3 regions of the Bacillus infantis NRRL B-14911 genome follow, and region 3 is predicted to be linked to each of the others. Evidence: riboswitches for the same ligand, from Rfam matches in the RefSeq annotation. Region 3 holds a riboswitch; each other region holds the start of a gene.
The links. A riboswitch is a leader RNA that binds a small molecule or an ion and turns the genes downstream of it on or off. The one in region 3 is predicted to bind cobalamin.
Positions count from the first base shown of each region.

Region 1 (5,977 bases), 490 kb from region 3:
TATTGGAAACACCGTTCATCAAATGCTTGTAGATGCCGCCCTTTTTCTCCTTATTTCCGCTGTCTTCAGATGAAGCATTGCCTGATCCCTGATAGACCGGCGCATCTTTTTTAACAGCCCTGTCAATAAGCTCCTTAGGCTTTCGGATGCCGTCTGCTACAGCGGTCTGAATGACATGCTTCCCTTTGAAGCGTTCCATTTCCACTTTTGTGTCTGCTGCCACAATAACTGCAGCTGCGTTTTCAATTTCTTCCCGGGTGAGGACATTTTTAGCTCCGCCGGAACCATTGGTCTCTACCTTAATATCAATGCCCAGCTCAGCCGCTTTTGCTTTCAGGGAATCTGCTGCCATGTAGGTATGTGCAATTCCTGTAGGGCAGGCTGTGACGGCGACGATGAAATCTTTTTTGTTTTCCATGCTCTGCTCTTCTTCTTCGCCTTCTTCATCATGTGCATTAATGATATTCAAAACGGTTTCCGCAGAATCCGCTTCCATAAGCTCCCTGCGCACTTCTTCTCTCATAAGGATGGAAGAAAGGCGGGAAAGTGCCTCAAGGTGGGTATTGTTCGCACCTTCAGGGGCAGCAATCATGAAGAATAGATGTGACGGCTGTCCGTCCAGTGAATCATAATCCACCCCTTCAGCTGACTTGCCGAACGCAATTGCAGCATTGGAAACCGCCGCGGTTTTCGCATGGGGAATCGCAATGCCGTCCCCGATCCCCGTAGTGCTCTGTTCTTCTCTTTTAAGAATGGCCTCTTTGAAAGCGGAAATATCATTAAGCTTTCCAGCTCTATCCAGTGTCTCTGCCAGCTGGTCAATCGCTCCGCGCTTATCCCTGCCATTAATAGAGAGCAGGATTGTATCTTTTGACAACAGCTCTGTAATTTTCATAAAGCTCTCCCCTTTATATTATTCTGACCGCTACCTGAGGCAGCAGCTCTTCTACTTTTTCAATCGTGCACAGGCCAATAGAAAAGGCTGTTGCACTGCCGGAAGCTACACTGTATTTAAATGCTGCCTCATAGCTGCCGCTCCGGCTGAATTCGGCAAGAAATCCGGCAACCATAGAGTCGCCTGCTCCCACCGAGCTTCTCAAGATGCCCTTTGGAACAGTCGCCGCGATGGCCATATCTTCATTCACGAATACAGCACCTTCCCCTGCCAGTGAAATAATGACGTTTTGCGCACCCATTTCGATAAGCTTCTTAGCGTATGGAAGCACTTCTTCGCACGTATGGATCTCTGTGCCAAATAATTCTCCAAGTTCATGGTGATTCGGCTTGATCAGGAAAGGACGGTACGGAAGAACCTTTTTAAGCAGCTCGCCCTCTGCGTCTGCTGCAAATCCTGCACCTGCTTCATGGCACATCTTCGCGAATGCTTCATACGTGTTGTCCGGCATTGTGGAAGGGATGCTTCCTGCAAGCACAAGCATATCTCCCTGTCCCAGCCGGCTGATTTCAAAAGTCAATGCATCCAGGTCTTCCTTGCTGATTTCAGGCCCCCTGGCATTGATTTCAGTTTCCTGACCGCTTTTCAATTTGATATTGATTCTCGTGTCATCCTTTACCTGGACAAAACGGGTTCTAATATTCTCTTCCTGGAGAGAGTCTGTGATATATCTGCCGGTGAATCCGCCGGCAAAACCGATTGCTTCGCTGTCAACTCCCATCCTTTTCAGGACTCGGGAAACATTGATGCCTTTTCCTCCTGGAAATTTAGATTCACTTTTTGTCCTGTTCAAACTGCCTATCTCGACATTGTCAAGCTCGACAATATAATCAACTGAAGGATTAAGTGTCAATGTATAAATCATGCTGTCACAACCTTAATTTTTGTTTTACTTATAAATTGTTCCCTGCTGTCTGCATCAAGTTCATTTGTGATAATGGAGGCTTCATGGAGCTCAGCAATTTTTGCGAAAGCGATTTCAGAAAACTTCGAACTATCCGAAAGTACATATGCTTCCCTCGACAGTGAAATAGCTGTCTGCTTGATCATTGCTTCCTCCTGGTCCGGTGTGGTATAGCCGAACTGCGGATGAATTCCATTAACACCCATAAAGCATTTATCAAACCTGTATTGCCCAAGGCTCGCTAAGGCTCCCCTGCCTATGATGGCATTTGTGTGCGGCTTTGCATACCCGCCCACAAGGAAGGTCTTAATCCCTCTTTCCATAAGGCTTTGAATATGCATAAGGCCATTTGTCACGACAACAATGTCTTTCAGAGGCAGAAAGGGAATCATTTCCTGAACGGTTGACCCTGCATCCAGATATAGGCAATCCCCTTCTTCTACAAGGCCTGCTGCATACTTGGCAATATCCTTCTTCTCATGACGGTTTATGGATGATTTCTCAACCATGCTCGGCTCTTGAAGCTTTCCCTGCAGCCTGGCAGCGCCTCCGTGCACCCTTTTTAAAAATTTATCATTTTCAAGCTGTGATAAATCCCGTCTGATGGTTGATTCTGAGGAATCTGTCATTTCTACAAGTTCCTGTATTTTAACTGTATGCTTCTCTTTAAGCATTTGCAGAATGAGCTGATGTCTCTCTGGCGTCAGCAAGATTGTCACCTCCCAGCTCTTTATTATTGCCGCTTCATGGCTTTTGGCTTAGAAGTTTAAGATTTATTATGTAAGCCAATTGTAATGGAATCGATTTCAAAAATCAATCATTTTCACTCATAAACAATCAAATAGATTCAATGTTTGATTGTTTATGAATGTTTTTGTTTTATTTTAATTATTTTGATAATCGTTATGTTTTGTTAGCTGTCTAAAGGGAGGCTATAATGAAAGAGCAAAAATATATAAATGTTTTGGAGAGTGTCTCAGTGAAAAATATTGGCGGTTTTTATCTTGAATTGATTAAAGTAATCATCATTGCTGTTGCTGCGTTTGCCCTTTTTGGGTCATTCCATGAAAAGATTCTTGAACTTGCGGTTCCGGCAGATGAAGATATAACAGGCAAAGCGTTCGGTCTGCCATTCTATATTCAGTCTGCTGCTTTATGCATGCTTCTTTTTCTTCTTTATAAGACAAATCTGCAGAGGTGGAGCTGGTATAAAAAATGGAAAAATAGCGGCAGGCTTTCGACAAATACGGCTCGGATTCTGCTAATTGCAGGGAGCGCCATGCTTCTCCTTCCATATTTTTATTATTTTATCGCTTTATGATTGCTGTTGGTTTTTAACTATGCTACAATCATGGTACAACATATTGATAATCCACCAGGAATCAGCACTACATATTGTTGTCCTTGTGAATGAATTTTGTTTATGGTCTCTTTTTCCTTTTTCGCTTCTGAAACTCGGGAAGCGATTTTTTTTGCAGAGAGTCCGGGGATTTTAGCGAATAATCGTCCTGGCTGCCGATTTTTGGCACCAGCCTTCAATTGAATAAGAATCCGCAAGCGATGGTGCCCTTTTAGGGCATAATAGGGAATCCGGTTCAACGCCGGAGCTGTCCCCGCAACTGTAAGTGTGTACGAAATGAGCATCCACTGTATATGAACGCTGAATAGGCGCATATATGGGAAGGGCTCAGAGTAGGATGAAGCACAAGCCAGGAGACCTGCCATGCTTGTACGAGTTTCGGTTCTTCGGGGATTGGGAAGATGAAACGATGGTATAAATCGTTTTATTTTCCTTTATGCCGTCGTTTGATCCGCCCAAATTGTGGGCGGATTTTTTTATTGTCAAAATACTGATCAACCCAGGAGGTACGACTATGAACATTTCTTCCGCAAAACCGCTGCCATTGGCATCCATTGATTCTGATTTCCCGCATTTGGATTTTCAGCCGCTTTATAAAAGGGCGACTCAGCTTCAGGATAATCACACTCCAAGTAATGATGAACTGCTAAACCAGCTGATTCTTGATTCCCTTTCCATGATCAGCGAGGCTGAGCCTGACTGGACATACGTGGCCGCCCGCCTGTACTTATCAAGTCTTTATGAGAAGGCTGCCGAGCACCGGCGCTCCACTGCCGGAGAAAGCTATGGCCCACTGTATGGGCTTATCACCGATTTAACCGATGCCGGCGTCTACTCCCCAGTCCTGCTGGAATCCTACACAAAAGAAGAAATTGATATAATCGGGACTTATATTGACCCGGAAAAGGACAGGCTTTTTACATATATAGCAGTGAAAATGCTTGCTGACCGCTACCTGAGCCGGGATAAGAAAAAGAGGCTTTTTGAGCTGCCTCAGGAAAGATTCATGATCATCAGCATGACTTTGAACCGTTCAGAGCCAAAGGAACGCAGATTGTCCCTCATTAAGGAATCCTATTGGGCTTTAAGCAATCTGTATATGACAGCAGCAACCCCTACACTTTCCAATGCAGGAAAAAATTGGGGCCAGCTTTCAAGCTGCTTTATTGATACTGTAGATGACAGTCTCCAGGGCATATATGACAGCAACACAGATATCGCCAATCTTTCCAAGAACGGCGGCGGCATCGGGGTCTATCTGGGAAAAATCAGAAGCAGGGGCAGTGATATAAAAGGCTTTAAAGGGGCTTCATCAGGGGTCCTTCCATGGATGAAGCAGCTTAATAACACAGCTGTCAGCGTCGATCAGCTCGGCCAGCGCAAAGGGGCAGTCAGCGTCTATCTCGACATCTGGCATAAAGATATCTTTTCCTTCCTGGACAGCAAATTGAATAACGGTGATGAACGCTACCGCACCCATGATTTATTCACCGGGGTCTGCCTGCCGGATCTATTCATGGAAACGGTAGAAGCCCGCGGGGACTGGCATTTGTTCGATCCCCATGAGGTCCGCAGCGTTATGGGCTTCTCCCTTGAAGACTTTTATGATGAAAAGCCTGGTGCAGGTTCATTCAGGGTTAAGTATGAAGAATGCGTCGCAAACCCGCGGCTGTCGAAGCAAAAAGTTCCGGCAATCGATATTATGAAAAGGATTATGATCAGCCAGCTGGAAACCGGCACTCCATTCATGTTTTACCGTGATGAGGTAAACAGGAAGAACCCCAATCGTCATTTGGGGATGATTTATTGCACTAATCTCTGCACTGAAATCGTGCAGAATCAAAGCGCAACGATCACAAAAGACCAGCGCGAGGAAGATGGCCGGATCATCATAGAGAAAATTCCCGGCGATTTTGTCGTCTGCAATCTTTCATCTATCAATCTGGCAAGGGCAGCAGCCGACCATGTATTGGAAAGATTGATTCCCATTCAGGTCAGGATGCTTGATAATGTGATTGACTTGAATACCATTCCCGTCCTGCAGGGAGTGGCCACCAACCGGAAATACAGGGCAATTGGACTCGGGACCTTTGGCTGGCACCATTTGCTCGCCTTGAAAAAGCTCAGGTGGGAAAACGAAGAAGCCGTCCGGCTGGCAGATGAATTGTACGAAAAGATTGCCTTCCTGACGATTAAAGCAAGCATGAATCTGGCGATGGAAAAAGGATCATACCCGGGCTTCAAGGGCTCTGACTGGCATTCAGGCGAATATTTTACATCCCGGGGATACAGCAGTTTGGATTCTGTGCATGATTGGGATTCATTGATGCAGGCTGTCAGGAAAAATGGAATCCGAAATGGATATCTGATGGCTGTAGCACCAAATGCATCAACTAGCATCATTGCAGGAAGCAGCCCGAGCATTGATCCGATATTCAGGAAATTCTACTCTGAGGAAAAGAAAGATTATAAGATTCCGGTAACGGCACCCGACCTGAATGAGCATACAACCTGGTACTACAAATCGGCTTATGTGATTGACCAGCATTGGAGCATCCTGCAGAACAGCAAAAGACAGAAGCATATCGATCAGGCAATTTCTTTTAATTTATATGTGCAGAACAATATTAAAGCGAAGGAACTGCTGGATTTGCATCTGTCTGCCTGGAAAAACGGACTGAAGACGACATACTATGTCCGCTCTACTTCTTCCGACTTTGAAGACTGCGATTCCTGCTCAAGCTAATGAAAAGGAGTG
Region 1 covers NC_022524.1:2,866,429-2,872,405, forward strand. Annotated here, with positions in the region: gene N288_RS14540 (PTS fructose transporter subunit IIABC) at 1-895, opposite strand, end outside; gene pfkB (1-phosphofructokinase) at 909-1,820, opposite strand; gene N288_RS14550 (DeoR/GlpR family DNA-binding transcription regulator) at 1,817-2,569, opposite strand; gene N288_RS14555 (hypothetical protein) at 2,797-3,180, shown strand; cobalamin riboswitch at 3,403-3,599, shown strand; gene N288_RS14560 (ribonucleoside-diphosphate reductase subunit alpha) at 3,734-5,965, shown strand.
Region 1: linked by a shared signal. The riboswitch ahead of N288_RS14560 (ribonucleoside-diphosphate reductase subunit alpha) and the one ahead of N288_RS11830 (acyl-CoA thioesterase) in region 3 are both predicted to bind cobalamin.

Region 2 (5,977 bases), 2.2 Mb from region 3:
GGAGCGCTTCAGCTGTACAGTCATATACGGCTTTGCTGATCAGCTTGCCAAGCGGTGTAATCGTTCCTGCAAACTCCAGCCTTTTCCCTGATTGGGCCGCAGCAATCAGGATGCTGTCTGTGCTAGTGCCTGTTGCCAGAGTGCCTGACACCTTATCCTCAACACCATGGTCATGAAGCACCTTCACCTTTGTTTCCGTGGCTGTCATGATGCTTTGAATGAACGCTTCTTCTGTAAGATTTCCGTTGATGAAGATCCATGTGTTGATCGTGCCTGGGGAAAACTCAAAGCTGTGCAGGCCGCTTTGGGAAGCGTCTACAGCATTCCCTGTTCCCGCGGTGACAACTGCAAGGAGAGAAAAACCGTCGGATTCATAGAGCCTGTAGGCAGCGTCGGCCACCTGGACGGCTGTCATCATGCCGACCGTCTCGCCTGGCTCATAGCCCTTTTCCCGCAAATATTCTTTCATTTCTGCCCGGTGGTCACTGCAGTCATAAGTGTTCGGCACCTGGCGGTTAACAAACAGCCTGTGCCAGCCTACCCCGGCTCCTGCCACCCCCGATGACATCGTACGGAGCGGGAAAGGAGAATTTACAAGCACATGGTCTTCATACACCTGGACATCTTTTTCGCCGATAATGGCCGGTTCAGCAGTCAGGTCCCCTGGCAGAATTGCCATCTGCGGGGCAGGGACGGCAGGATGTGCATGCTTCATAATATCCGTCTGATAGACTGTGCGGATCCGGTCCTCATGGAGCACTTCATTCGGGACATCTGCCGCGACAACCTTCCCGTTCTCCATCAAAAGCAGCCTGTCGCAATACAGCGCCGCAAGATTCAGATCATGGAAAATGGAAATAACGGTCATCCCGCATTCCTTCGCCCATATACGCAGCAGGTCAAGCAGCTCTTTCTGGAATGATAGATCCAGATGGTTGGTCGGCTCATCCAGGAGCAGGATCTCAGGTTCCTGGGCAAGGGCCTGGGCAAGGAATACCCTCTGCCTCTCCCCGCCGGAAAGCTCATGGATATAATGGTCCTTGAATCCTGCGACCCGCGTCTGTTCCATCACGCGCTGGACGGTCTTTTCATCCTCTTCAGACCAGGTCTGGAACCACCCCTTCTGATGGGCATACCTGCCTAAAGAAACCGTTTCTTTGACTGTATAAGAAAAAGACTGTGATGAATGCTGCGGCAGCACCGCAATGACCTTTGCCAGCTCTTTCACAGAGAACTCCGTCAAAGGCCTGCCTTTGACAGAAATGCTCCCGCTCTTATAGGAGAGGATGCCGCTCAGCATTTTTAAGAGAGTTGTCTTTCCGCTTCCATTTGGGCCCAGGATGCCGAACAGCTCCCCTTTTTTCACTGAAAAACTGACCTCTTTAATAATGCTTTCGTCTGCGTAGCCGCCGGTCAATCCTTGTATGCTCAGCATCAGACAGCCCTCCTATTTCTTCTTTTCAGCAAAATGAGTGCAAACACAGGCGCTCCGATGATGCTCGTAATGACGCCGATCGGCAGCTCTGTTGGCGAGATGACCGTCCGCGCGACCAGGTCGGCAAGAATCAGGAAGCCTGCGCCGGTCAGCATCGACAAAGGCAGCAGGTGGATATGGTCTGGCCCCCACAGCCGCCTTGTCAGATGCGGGATGACGAGGCCGACAAAGCCGATGGTGCCTGACACCGCGACGGCTGCGCCTGTTAAAATGGAACCAGCCACAAGAACCATCATTTTTCTTCTTTGCACATTTACGCCCAGATGCTGTGCACGCTCTTCTCCAAATGACATGGCATTCAGCTCTTTCGCATTCATCATCAACAGAAGGCTTCCTATAATGAAAAACGGCAGGATGATGCGTATATAAGCCCATCCCCTCATTGAAACGCTTCCCATGATCCAGCCGATGATCTGCCTGAGCTCTTCTCCAGTCAGGGCAATCATGAGCGAAATGAGCGCACCAAGAAAAGAACTGACAATGATACCTGTTAAAATGATAGTTTCCACCTTCATGGCCCTGTCAATTCTTCTTGCAAAAAACAGCACGGCGAATATAGTCAGGAATGAGAAAACCATGCTGAGAATAGGCAGTGTAAAGAGGCCGGCAAACGGGATTGATATTTGAAAAAAAAGCACCAGCACTGCACCGACAGACGCACCGGATGAAACCCCCAGTGTATAAGGATCTGCAAGCGGATTCCGCAAGAGGCCCTGGAAGGCTGCCCCCGCAATGGCGAGGGAAGCTCCTACAAGTCCGGCAAGAATGACCCTGGGCAGGCGGATATTCATCACAATATTGCTGTGCATCGGGTCAACTGAAGCATCAAGCTGAATCGGCAGAAGCTTAGACCCAACTATATTAATGATAGAAGGAATCGGCACAGAGACTGTACCGATTGAAATCCCCACCAGCATGCACAGGACAAGGAAAGCGGCTGCAAGCACATAGGCTGACAGCTTATTCTTACTTAAATACGTCCGGATAGACAGCTTTGGCAAATTCCTCTACTCCTTCAGCAAGCCTTGGGCCGGAGCGGCTTACTGTATCTGAATCCACACTGAACACCTGCTTGTTTTTAACGGCATTTACATCCTGCCAGCCTTCACGGGCGAGCACCTCTGCCACAGCATCTTCATTGCGGTAGCCGGAAGTGGAAATGATCACGTCCGGATTTTCCTTGATGATGGCTTCAGGATCTACCTTTGGCCACCCTTCTTCTTTTACAATATTCTCTGCATTAATCATCGTAAGCATTTCATCCATGAATGTATTTTTCCCAGGCGAATAAATCTCCGGCGCTGGAGACACCTCTACAAACACTTTCTTCTTTTCTGTTACGCCAGCAGCTTTTTCTTTGATTGCCTCTATCTTCTCTTTCATGCCGGCAATCACTTCTTCTGCTTCTTCCTTTGCACCTGAAGCGGTACCGATCATCTCGATCGACTCATATACCTGTTCAAAGCTCTGGGCATCATTGACAACCAGCACAGCGATTCCTGAATCTTTCAGCTGCTGCAATCCTGCAGTTGAATTATGTGCGCTTGAAGCGTGTGCAAGAACCAGGTCTGGAGCAAGGGAGATGATTTTTTCAACATTGAACTCCATTCCGCCGATCTTTTCTTTATCTGCTGTTTCTTCTGGATAATTATCAAAATCAGATACCCCAACCACTTCTTCTCCCAGACCAAGTGCAAACGCTGTTTCCGTGTTGCTTGGAATCAGAGAAACAATCTTCTCCGGCTTTTCTTCAATGACAACTTCTTCACCGGCGGCATCTGTGATTGTAACAGGAAATTCTGCTTTTTCTGTTTCAGTCTCTGTCTGTTCAGTGCTGCTGCCATTGTCCTTTTCAGGCTCTGCCGCTGAATCGCCGCAGCCTGACAGAACACCAGCAGCCAAAAGCATGCTGAATAATAATGAATAAAGCTTTTTCATGGTAAATCCCCCTGTAGAATAAATGTCGCAAAATTCATGCTGCAAAGGTCTTATGCCCAAAACGGGACCAGCATCCTTTGGAACCAAAAAAAGCATCCCCAATAAACATGGAGATGCTTTGCACGGCGTGCGCAGATTCAAAAAAAAAGATTCCAAAAGGCTGCCGTACACCTCCCTATCCTCGTAGGTTTATGGGTGCATAAGAATCAGGCAGGTCTCCTGGCTCATGGTCAATGCTCGCTGCCCCTTCCCATACATCCCGTACAGTGGCTTCTGCAGCTTGCTCCCATTTACAGTGGCGGGACCGCGTTGGAATTTGCACCAACTTCCCTTTTAAGTCTTTCAAAGAAAAACACCTGTTTCTGCATATGTATGAAATTTTCCGCTATCGCCATTATACACTATTTCTTCTTTAAAACTAGCAGAAAAAGGGCCGTCCGGAAGAAGACCGGGCGGGCCCTTTTTGCTAGACGGTCGGGCTGCTGCTTCTTGCCGGCCGCCTGCTCTTCAATCCTGCCATCGAGACAGCGGCAGCGCCAAGCGCGAAGAGGATGAAGACTCCCCCTGCCGAAGCGTTCCACTCGACCGAAGCCTGTTCAATTACAATTCCCCCGATCAGAGACCCAAAGGCAATCCCAAAGTGCAGGGCTGAGTTATTAAGGCTTTGCTGGATATCCGATGTTTCCGGTGAAGACTCTATCAAATAGCTCTGCAATGCCGGTGTGATGGCCCAGCTCAGCATGCTCCAGATAATCATGACCGCAATGAACAGCGGCAGGGAAAAGGCAGTATGCGGAATTGAAAACAGTGCAGCCGCAAACAGCACGATAATGGCTAAGATTGTCGGTTTTGTACCGAAGCGGTCGGCTAGATACCCGCCTGCACCGCCGCCGGCCACCGCGGCAATACCGAACAGCAGATACATGATGCTGACCCAGTTTTCGTCCATTCCCAGGACGGTCTTTAAGAATGGAGTCAGATATCCATAAAGTGTCAGGTGCCCTGCTAAAAAGAGGAACGAGGCCAGTTGGGCGAATAAAATTTTCCTGTTCTTCAGGGCAGCGAACATCTGCCTGATGGATATGGCAGCTTTCGGTTCAATCCGGTCCATGAAAAAGTACACCCCTGCTATCGACAGGCATGTCAGGACAGCAATCATCAGGAATGGTGCCCTCCAGCCAAATTCATTGCCAAGCATAAGCCCGGCCGGAATGCCAAGAACAAGTGAAGCACTTACGCCCATAAACACGATGCCGATCGCCCGTGCGCGATATTTTTCCTGCACTATATTCGATGCGATCGTGATGCACAGCACAACAAGCAAAGATCCGCTTGCCGCTGATATAACCCTTGCCAGAAAAAGAATACTATAACTCGGGCTCAGGAAAGCCAGGATATTTCCTGCAAGGAAAACGAGCAAGGCTATGAGCGTCAGTTTTTTCCTTTCCACTCCCCCGGTTGCTGTCAGCAGAATCGGTGCCGCGACAGCATATACAATCGAAAACACACTGATCAAAAGGCCGGCTTTGCCGATGCTGACATGAAGATCGGCCGCAACCAGATCAATGATTCCTCCTATTATAAGCTCGACCATCCCGACTACAAAGGAAACGATCGTCAAAAGATACACACGTTTATCCATTTTATACACCTCTCAATTAGTTACCACCACAATGGTAACTTTTTATAGGGATAGGTGCAAGTGTTAATTTTCCCAGTGCGATTTAGCGGAAAAGATATGATATTATTAAGAAAAAACTGACTCAGGAGTTCTGTCTATGCTGCAGCAATTCGGGTTTACCCAATATGAAAGCCAAATTTATCAGGCGCTTATTTCAGCGGACCAGCCGCTGGACGCCACAGGAATCGTCAAGCTCTCTGCCGTTCCCCGCTCGAAGGTGTATGAGGTGCTTCACCGCCTGGCAGAGAAAGGCATCATCCTTGAAACGACGGTCGAAAAAAAGCGTTTGTACACCGCCCTTCCCGTTGAATCGGTGATCAGCAGGCTGAAAGCAGATTTCGAAACCAGCGTCCAGGAGCTGCGGGAGGCAGCCGTCAAAAAACCTGTCGCGGATGACCGGGTGTGGACCTTGAAGGATAATCACTCCATCCTCTCCCTGCTGGAGGAAATGCTCGGCAGGGCGGAAAGAAAAATCATCATCTCTGCCTGGGGCGATGATTTGGAGAAGTATGCGGAGCTGCTGGAGGAAAAGCACGAAAGCGGCGTCAGTATCCATGTCCACTCTATCGGAAATATCGAAACAAGCCTCCCGTCCGTCTCGGTCCTGATTCCGGACAAGCATCATGAAACACTCGAAAGAAGCAGGATTGCCATCATCGACGAAGAAGAAATGCTGTTCGCCGGCATGGAAGCCGGCAAATGGAATGCCATCACGACCCGTTCAAGGCCGCTCGTGAAGTTTTTCGCTGAGTTCTTCTACCATGATGTCGCCCTTACCGAAATTACACAGAAATATAAAGATACGATCATGGAGGATAAAGCGGTCCGGGATGTTCTTTTGAAATTGCGGTATTAGGGGCGAG
Region 2 covers NC_022524.1:213,419-219,395, reverse strand. Annotated here, with positions in the region: gene N288_RS01245 (heme ABC transporter ATP-binding protein) at 1-1,435, opposite strand, end outside; gene N288_RS01240 (FecCD family ABC transporter permease) at 1,435-2,496, opposite strand; gene N288_RS01235 (ABC transporter substrate-binding protein) at 2,462-3,433, opposite strand; cobalamin riboswitch at 3,626-3,808, opposite strand; gene N288_RS01230 (MFS transporter) at 3,900-5,075, opposite strand; gene N288_RS01225 (TrmB family transcriptional regulator) at 5,212-5,970, shown strand.
Region 2: linked by a shared signal. The riboswitch ahead of N288_RS01235 (ABC transporter substrate-binding protein) and the one ahead of N288_RS11830 (acyl-CoA thioesterase) in region 3 are both predicted to bind cobalamin.

Region 3 (5,977 bases):
AATGAAGGGCGAAGAAGTCCTGTATGTTTCCGGGAGCGACTGCAACGGAACACCCATAGCGATCAGGGCAAAACATGAAGGCAAATCAGCGAAAGAAATTGCTGACCGCTATCACAGGGATTTCGCAGCAAGCTTTGAACAGCTGGGTTTTACTTATGATTTATATACAAGGACAGATGCCCCGCATCATCATCAGACTGTACAGGAAGTATTTCTGTCGCTCTTGGAAAATGGCCATCTTGTTCCAAGAACGATAGAACAAACTTATTGCCGGACATGTGTCCAGTTTCTGCCTGACAGGTATGTAGAGGGAGTCTGCCCTTCCTGCGGCAGCCAAGCACGCGGGGATCAATGCGATGCCTGCTCAGCCATCCTTGAGCCGGCCGACCTTCTGGATAAATCCTGTAAAATATGCGGGACACCGCCGGAAATGAAAGAAACTGATCATTATTATTTCAGGCTGAGCCATTTTCAGAAGCAGCTTGAAGAGCTGTCCGAGGAGGCACGCTCCCGCCATTTGTGGAGGGACAACAGCAGCAGCCTGACAAGAAGATATTTAACTGAGGGGCTTCTGGACCGGGCTGCAACTAGGGATTTGGATGTTGGGGTGCCAGTCCCTATTGAAGGAATGGAGAAGAAAAAAATTTATGTATGGATTGAAGCGGTGATTGGCTATCTTTCTGCCAGCAGGGAATGGGCCCGCCAGCACGGCAAGGATGGCAGCAGGTTCTGGGGTAGTGATGTTATATCCTATTATGTGCATGGGAAAGACAATATCCCTTTCCATACCATCATCTGGCCAGCTATTCAAATGGGGATAGGGCTGCCTGGGGAACCAGCGCGGATGGTTTCCGGCGAATATCTTACACTAGAGAAAAAGAAGCTTTCAACAAGCAGGAATTATGCAGTCTGGGTCCCTGACATACTTGAAAGATATGAACCGGATTCAATCCGGTATTTCCTTGCTGTCAATGCTCCTGAGAACAGGGATGCTGACTTTTCCTGGCGGGAATTCGTTTACAGCCATAACAGTGAGCTGCTTGGGGCATATGGCAATCTGGTCAACAGAACTTTTAAGTTTATCGAAAAATATTATGACAGCATGATACCGGATGGAAAATTAAGTGAAGCTGTACAGGAGGATATTAAGCATTTATATGAGAAAACCGGAGAAAAGATCGAAGGCGCAAAGCTAAAAGAAGCGCTTGAGGATATTTTCGCCTTTGTACGCTCGGCCAATAAATATTTTGACAGTGAACAGCCTTGGAAAACGATTAAAAGCGACCCGCAAAAATGTGCAGATGCATTGCAGACCTGTGTGTACATCATCAAAAATCTGGCAAGGCTTCTGAACCCCTTCCTCCCTTTCTCCAGCAGGAAGATAAATAACATGCTGCAGGTGAATGCGCATACGCTGGAATGGAAAGAGGTTCGGGCTGCAGAGAAAAGGCTCGGCACTATCGCCCCCCTTTTCAGCCGCTTAGAAGAAGGAAGGATCCCAGAGGAGCTGGATAGGCTGGAAGCAGCCCGTAGGAAATAGCTGCTGAAGAAGGTGCCTTATTTCATGAATACAGAGGTGGCTGAAAGCCACCTTTTATCGTATAAGCATTCTGTTTTTTCTATGCTCCTTTCGTGCCCCTGCTGAAGCAAACAGCCTGATTTCTTCCTCAGAATGAGGCAGCACCCCGGATACTGGAATGGGCTTGCCGTTTTCATCCACGGCAACCATGGTTAAAAAGGATTCGGTCGTCAGCGTTCGAATCCCTGTTAAAAGATTGGCTGCATGCACTTTCACATAGACTTCCATGGAGGTTCTCCCTGTTGAGGCAACAAAGGCTTCAAGAGTAAGGGCGTCACCGACTGAAGCTGAAGACAGGAAATCCACAGAGTCGATCGAAGCTGTTACTACCATGCTGCCGGAATGCTTCATTGCAGTAATGGCAGCAATTTCATCAATATAGGATAGCACTTTGCCGCCGAAAATTGTCTGAAGATGGTTTGTATCCGGCGGAAGCACCAGCCTGGTCTGAATGGTGCGGGAACGGTCTGCTGGATAAGCTTTTTTCATAGGTTTCACTCCTCGGGCTTATTGTATGAAAAAAATAAAAGGCATCCTTCATAGAGGATGCCTGCACATAAAAAATTTAACAAATAACAAAACTTTGCCATATTAAAAGCGCATCACTCTCCTATCACCCGTAGGACGGTTGTGTACTTCTTTATGGCAGGTCTCCTGGCTCAGCATCACAGACTCCTTCCGCCTTCCCGTCCGCTAAGGAACAGTGGCATCGAGGGAGGAGCCTCCGCATTACAGTGGCGGGACCGCGCCGGAATTCAACCGGCTTCCCTTTTAAGCTTGCAGCATGCTGCAAAGCACCATAAAGCATTTATTCAATTAAAGAAATCATATCATATTCTATCATTATCGGATATAGATTTCGGAGAACATTAAAAATGGGATTCAATCTTTTCAAGATCAAGTATCAGGGAATTGATCTCCTCGGAAGAGATGCGCAGCGGCATCTGGTCATTCAAGGTGATGACCTGGCCTCCCTCTTCGTCCCTATGCCTGTAGAGGTAGTCAAGAAGCTGGATAGCCTGATCCTTGGTCAAAATGGACTGAGTCTTAAAGTGTTTGATCATGCTGATGGAAAACTGTTCTGCCTGATCATCATATTCCCCTGAAATGATGTTTCCGCTGATATAATACATGACTGCCTCCTCCTGTTTTTAAGACTAGGATCCCCTGACAGGACGGAAATCATGCTAGAATGCAAAAAAGCGGCCGGAGACTCCTCCAGCCGCTGCTATTATTTACTATGCATTTTGAATTCCAAAAACAGTTCATTATAATGTGCGAGCATTTTTTTCCCAAGGTTCTCGTACACTTCCAGCTTTTCGGTCATTTCCGGGTCCGGATAGAAGCGCTTGTCACTGACAATTTCCTCCGGCAGGTAATTCAGCGCCTCTTTATTCGGCGTCGAATAGCCTACATATTCGGTATTCTGGGCAGCGACTTCCGGATCAAGCATGAAGTTCATGAACTGGTGGGCGGCATCCACGTTTTTTGCCGTTTTTGGAATGACCATATTATCAAACCACAGGTTCGTCCCTTCCTCAGGGAGAACATACTCAATATTGTCCTTTTTCCACATCAGCTCTGAAGCAGTTCCTGACCAGACAACACCTATGGCTGCTTCATCGTTTTCAAGCAGCATCCGGATTTCATCCCCGACAATGGCTTTGATATTCGGAGTAAGGGTATCAAGCTTTTCCTTCGCTTCCCTCAGATGCTTCTTATTTTGATCATTAAGGGAATAATTGAGGGAATTCAAGCCCATTCCCATAACTTCCCTTGCACCATCAATTAGGAGAATCTGGTTTCGCAGATCTTCATCCCAAAGGTCATTCCAGCTTGTAATTTCTTTGTCCCCAAGCAGATCTGTGTTATAGGCTATGCCGACCGTCCCCCAGAAATAAGGGATAGAGTATTCATTTTTTGGATCGAATGCCAAGTCCATGAACCTCGGGTCGATATATTTCAAGTTTGGAATTTTTGAATGGTCTACCGGTAAAAGCAAATCTTCTTCTTTCATTTTTTCAATTGCATATTCTGACGGAACCGCTATATCGTAGGCTGTCCCGCCCTGTTCAATCTTGGTCATCATGGCTTCATTGCTGTCAAAGGTTTCATAAATCACCTTGATGCCTGTTTCTTTTTCAAAGCGGTCCACGAGTTCTGCATCGATATAGTCTCCCCAGTTAAAGACCGTCAGCGTATTTCCGCTGGAATAGCCTTGTGAGGAATTAAGCCGGGAGACTGCATACAGCAGAAGTGCAGAAATGACAGCAATGACCAGCAGGGCTTTACCGAGCTGTTTCATTTTTTGACCCCCATTCCAGTCGGCTTCGCATTTTTCTGGGTGATGAAATAATAGCCGATCACCAGTATAAGTGTGAACAGGAACAGCAGCGTGGAAAGTGCATTGATGTTCAGCGAAACCCCGCGCCGGGCCAGAGAGTAGATTTCAACCGATAAAGTGGTGAAGCCATTCCCTGTTACAAAGAAAGTAACTGCAAAATCATCAAGTGAATAGGTTAGGGCCATAAAAAAGCCCGCAAAAATGCCTGGTGTGATATATGGCAGAACGACCTTGGACAGAACATCAAAGCGGCTTGCCCCTAGATCCCTCGCAGCGTCCACAAGTGTAGGGCTCATTTCCTGGATTTTAGGCAGCACCATTATAACTACAATCGGAACGCAGAAAGCAATGTGAGAGAGCAGGACCGATGTAAATCCGAGCTTGATTCCGATCATCGTAAACAAAATCAGGAAGGAAGCACCGATGATAACATCGGGGCTGACGATCAGAATATTGTTCAAAGATAAGAGTGTGCTCTTGACCTGCCGCTTTCTTACATAAAAAATGGCAAGTGCACCGGCCACTCCGATGATCGTTGATATGGCAGCCGACAACAGGGCAATGATGATGGTGTTCAGCACAATTATCAATAGCCTTGCATCAGCAAAAAGCTCTTTATACCAGTCCAGCGTGAACCCTTCGAAATGTGACATTGTCCCGCCGCTGTTAAAAGAATAAAACATTAGATAAAATATTGGCGCATAAAGAACAAAAAATACAAGGATCAGATAAAGTGATGACCATTTAGATAATTTCCCCATGCTATGCCCCCCTCCTGCGATTTCCGGTCAGCAGCATGATGATCACCATCGTAAGGATCAGGAATACGGCAATGGTGGAGCCCATCCCCCAATCCTGAGTGACAAGGAAATGCTGTTCTATGGCCGTGCCCAGGGTGATGACCCTGTTCCCTGCAATCAGGCGGGTAAGCATGAAGAGGGAAAGTGCAGGGATGAATACAACCTGGCAGCCGGATTTGACGCCATCCAGCGTCAGCGGGAAAATAACCCGTGTAAAAGTAGTCCAGGGTGATGCCCCCAAATCATTGGATGCATCGATGAGCGATGAATTCAATTCGTTAAGCGAATTGAAAATCGGCAAAATCATAAAAGGCAGGAAGATGTATACCGATACAAAAACAAAACTGAAATCGGTAAACAGAATCTGCCTTGAACCTATTCCGATCACCTCAAGGAAGCTGTTGGCTGCCCCGTAAGTTCCAAAAATGCCGAGAAAAGCATAAGCCTTGAGCAGCAGATTGATCCAGGAAGGAATGATGATCATCAGAAGCCAGAGCTGCTTATGCCTGGTCTTCGTAAGCAGGTAGGCAGTCGGATAGGCAATCAGTAAAGAAAAGGCAGTGATCAGGAACGCATACCAGAAAGAGCTCAAAGTCATTTTCAGGTAAACGGGCGTGAAAAATTTCTGGTAGTTCCCGAATGTGAACTGCCCTTCTATATCAAAAAATGAATAATACAGCACCAAAAACAAAGGGGTCACGACAAATAAAACGATCCACAGCAAATATGGGATCAGATACAGGTTGCGTGTCTGATTAGTTCTCATGGCTTTCCTCTTGATAAGCCTCCAGCCTGCGGTCAAATTCTTCCTCAGATTCTCCCGGCCTCATGACATGGATGGCTTCCGGATCAAAATGAAGGCCTATTTCATCCCCTACTTTTGCCTTTCGTGTAGAATGGACAAGCCATTCATTCCCATCTTTATCAAAGCAGGAAATTTCATAATGAACTCCCCTGAATAGCTGTGAATCTACACGTACCTGAAGTTTGCCCTGCTCGCTCGGAGTAATTTCCATATCCTCCGGCCTGATGACCACTTCAACCCTTTCATTCAAATCGAAGCCGGCGTCTACACATTCAAATTTCCTGCCTGCAAATTCAACCTGATAATCGGTTAGCATGGTCCCTTCGACGATGTTGGACTCACCGATGAAGTCGGCCACAAACCGGTTGACAGGCTCATCATAAATATCAGTTGGCGTTCCGCTCTGCTCAATCCGGCCTTTGTTCAGCACAAAGATTTCATCAGAAAGA
Region 3 covers NC_022524.1:2,372,407-2,378,383, forward strand. Annotated here, with positions in the region: gene metG (methionine--tRNA ligase) at 1-1,540, shown strand, start outside; gene N288_RS11830 (acyl-CoA thioesterase) at 1,595-2,068, opposite strand; cobalamin riboswitch at 2,207-2,396, opposite strand; gene N288_RS11835 (hypothetical protein) at 2,449-2,712, opposite strand; gene N288_RS11840 (ABC transporter substrate-binding protein) at 2,811-3,884, opposite strand; gene N288_RS11845 (ABC transporter permease) at 3,881-4,684, opposite strand; gene N288_RS11850 (ABC transporter permease) at 4,686-5,489, opposite strand; gene N288_RS11855 (ABC transporter ATP-binding protein) at 5,479-5,977, opposite strand, start outside.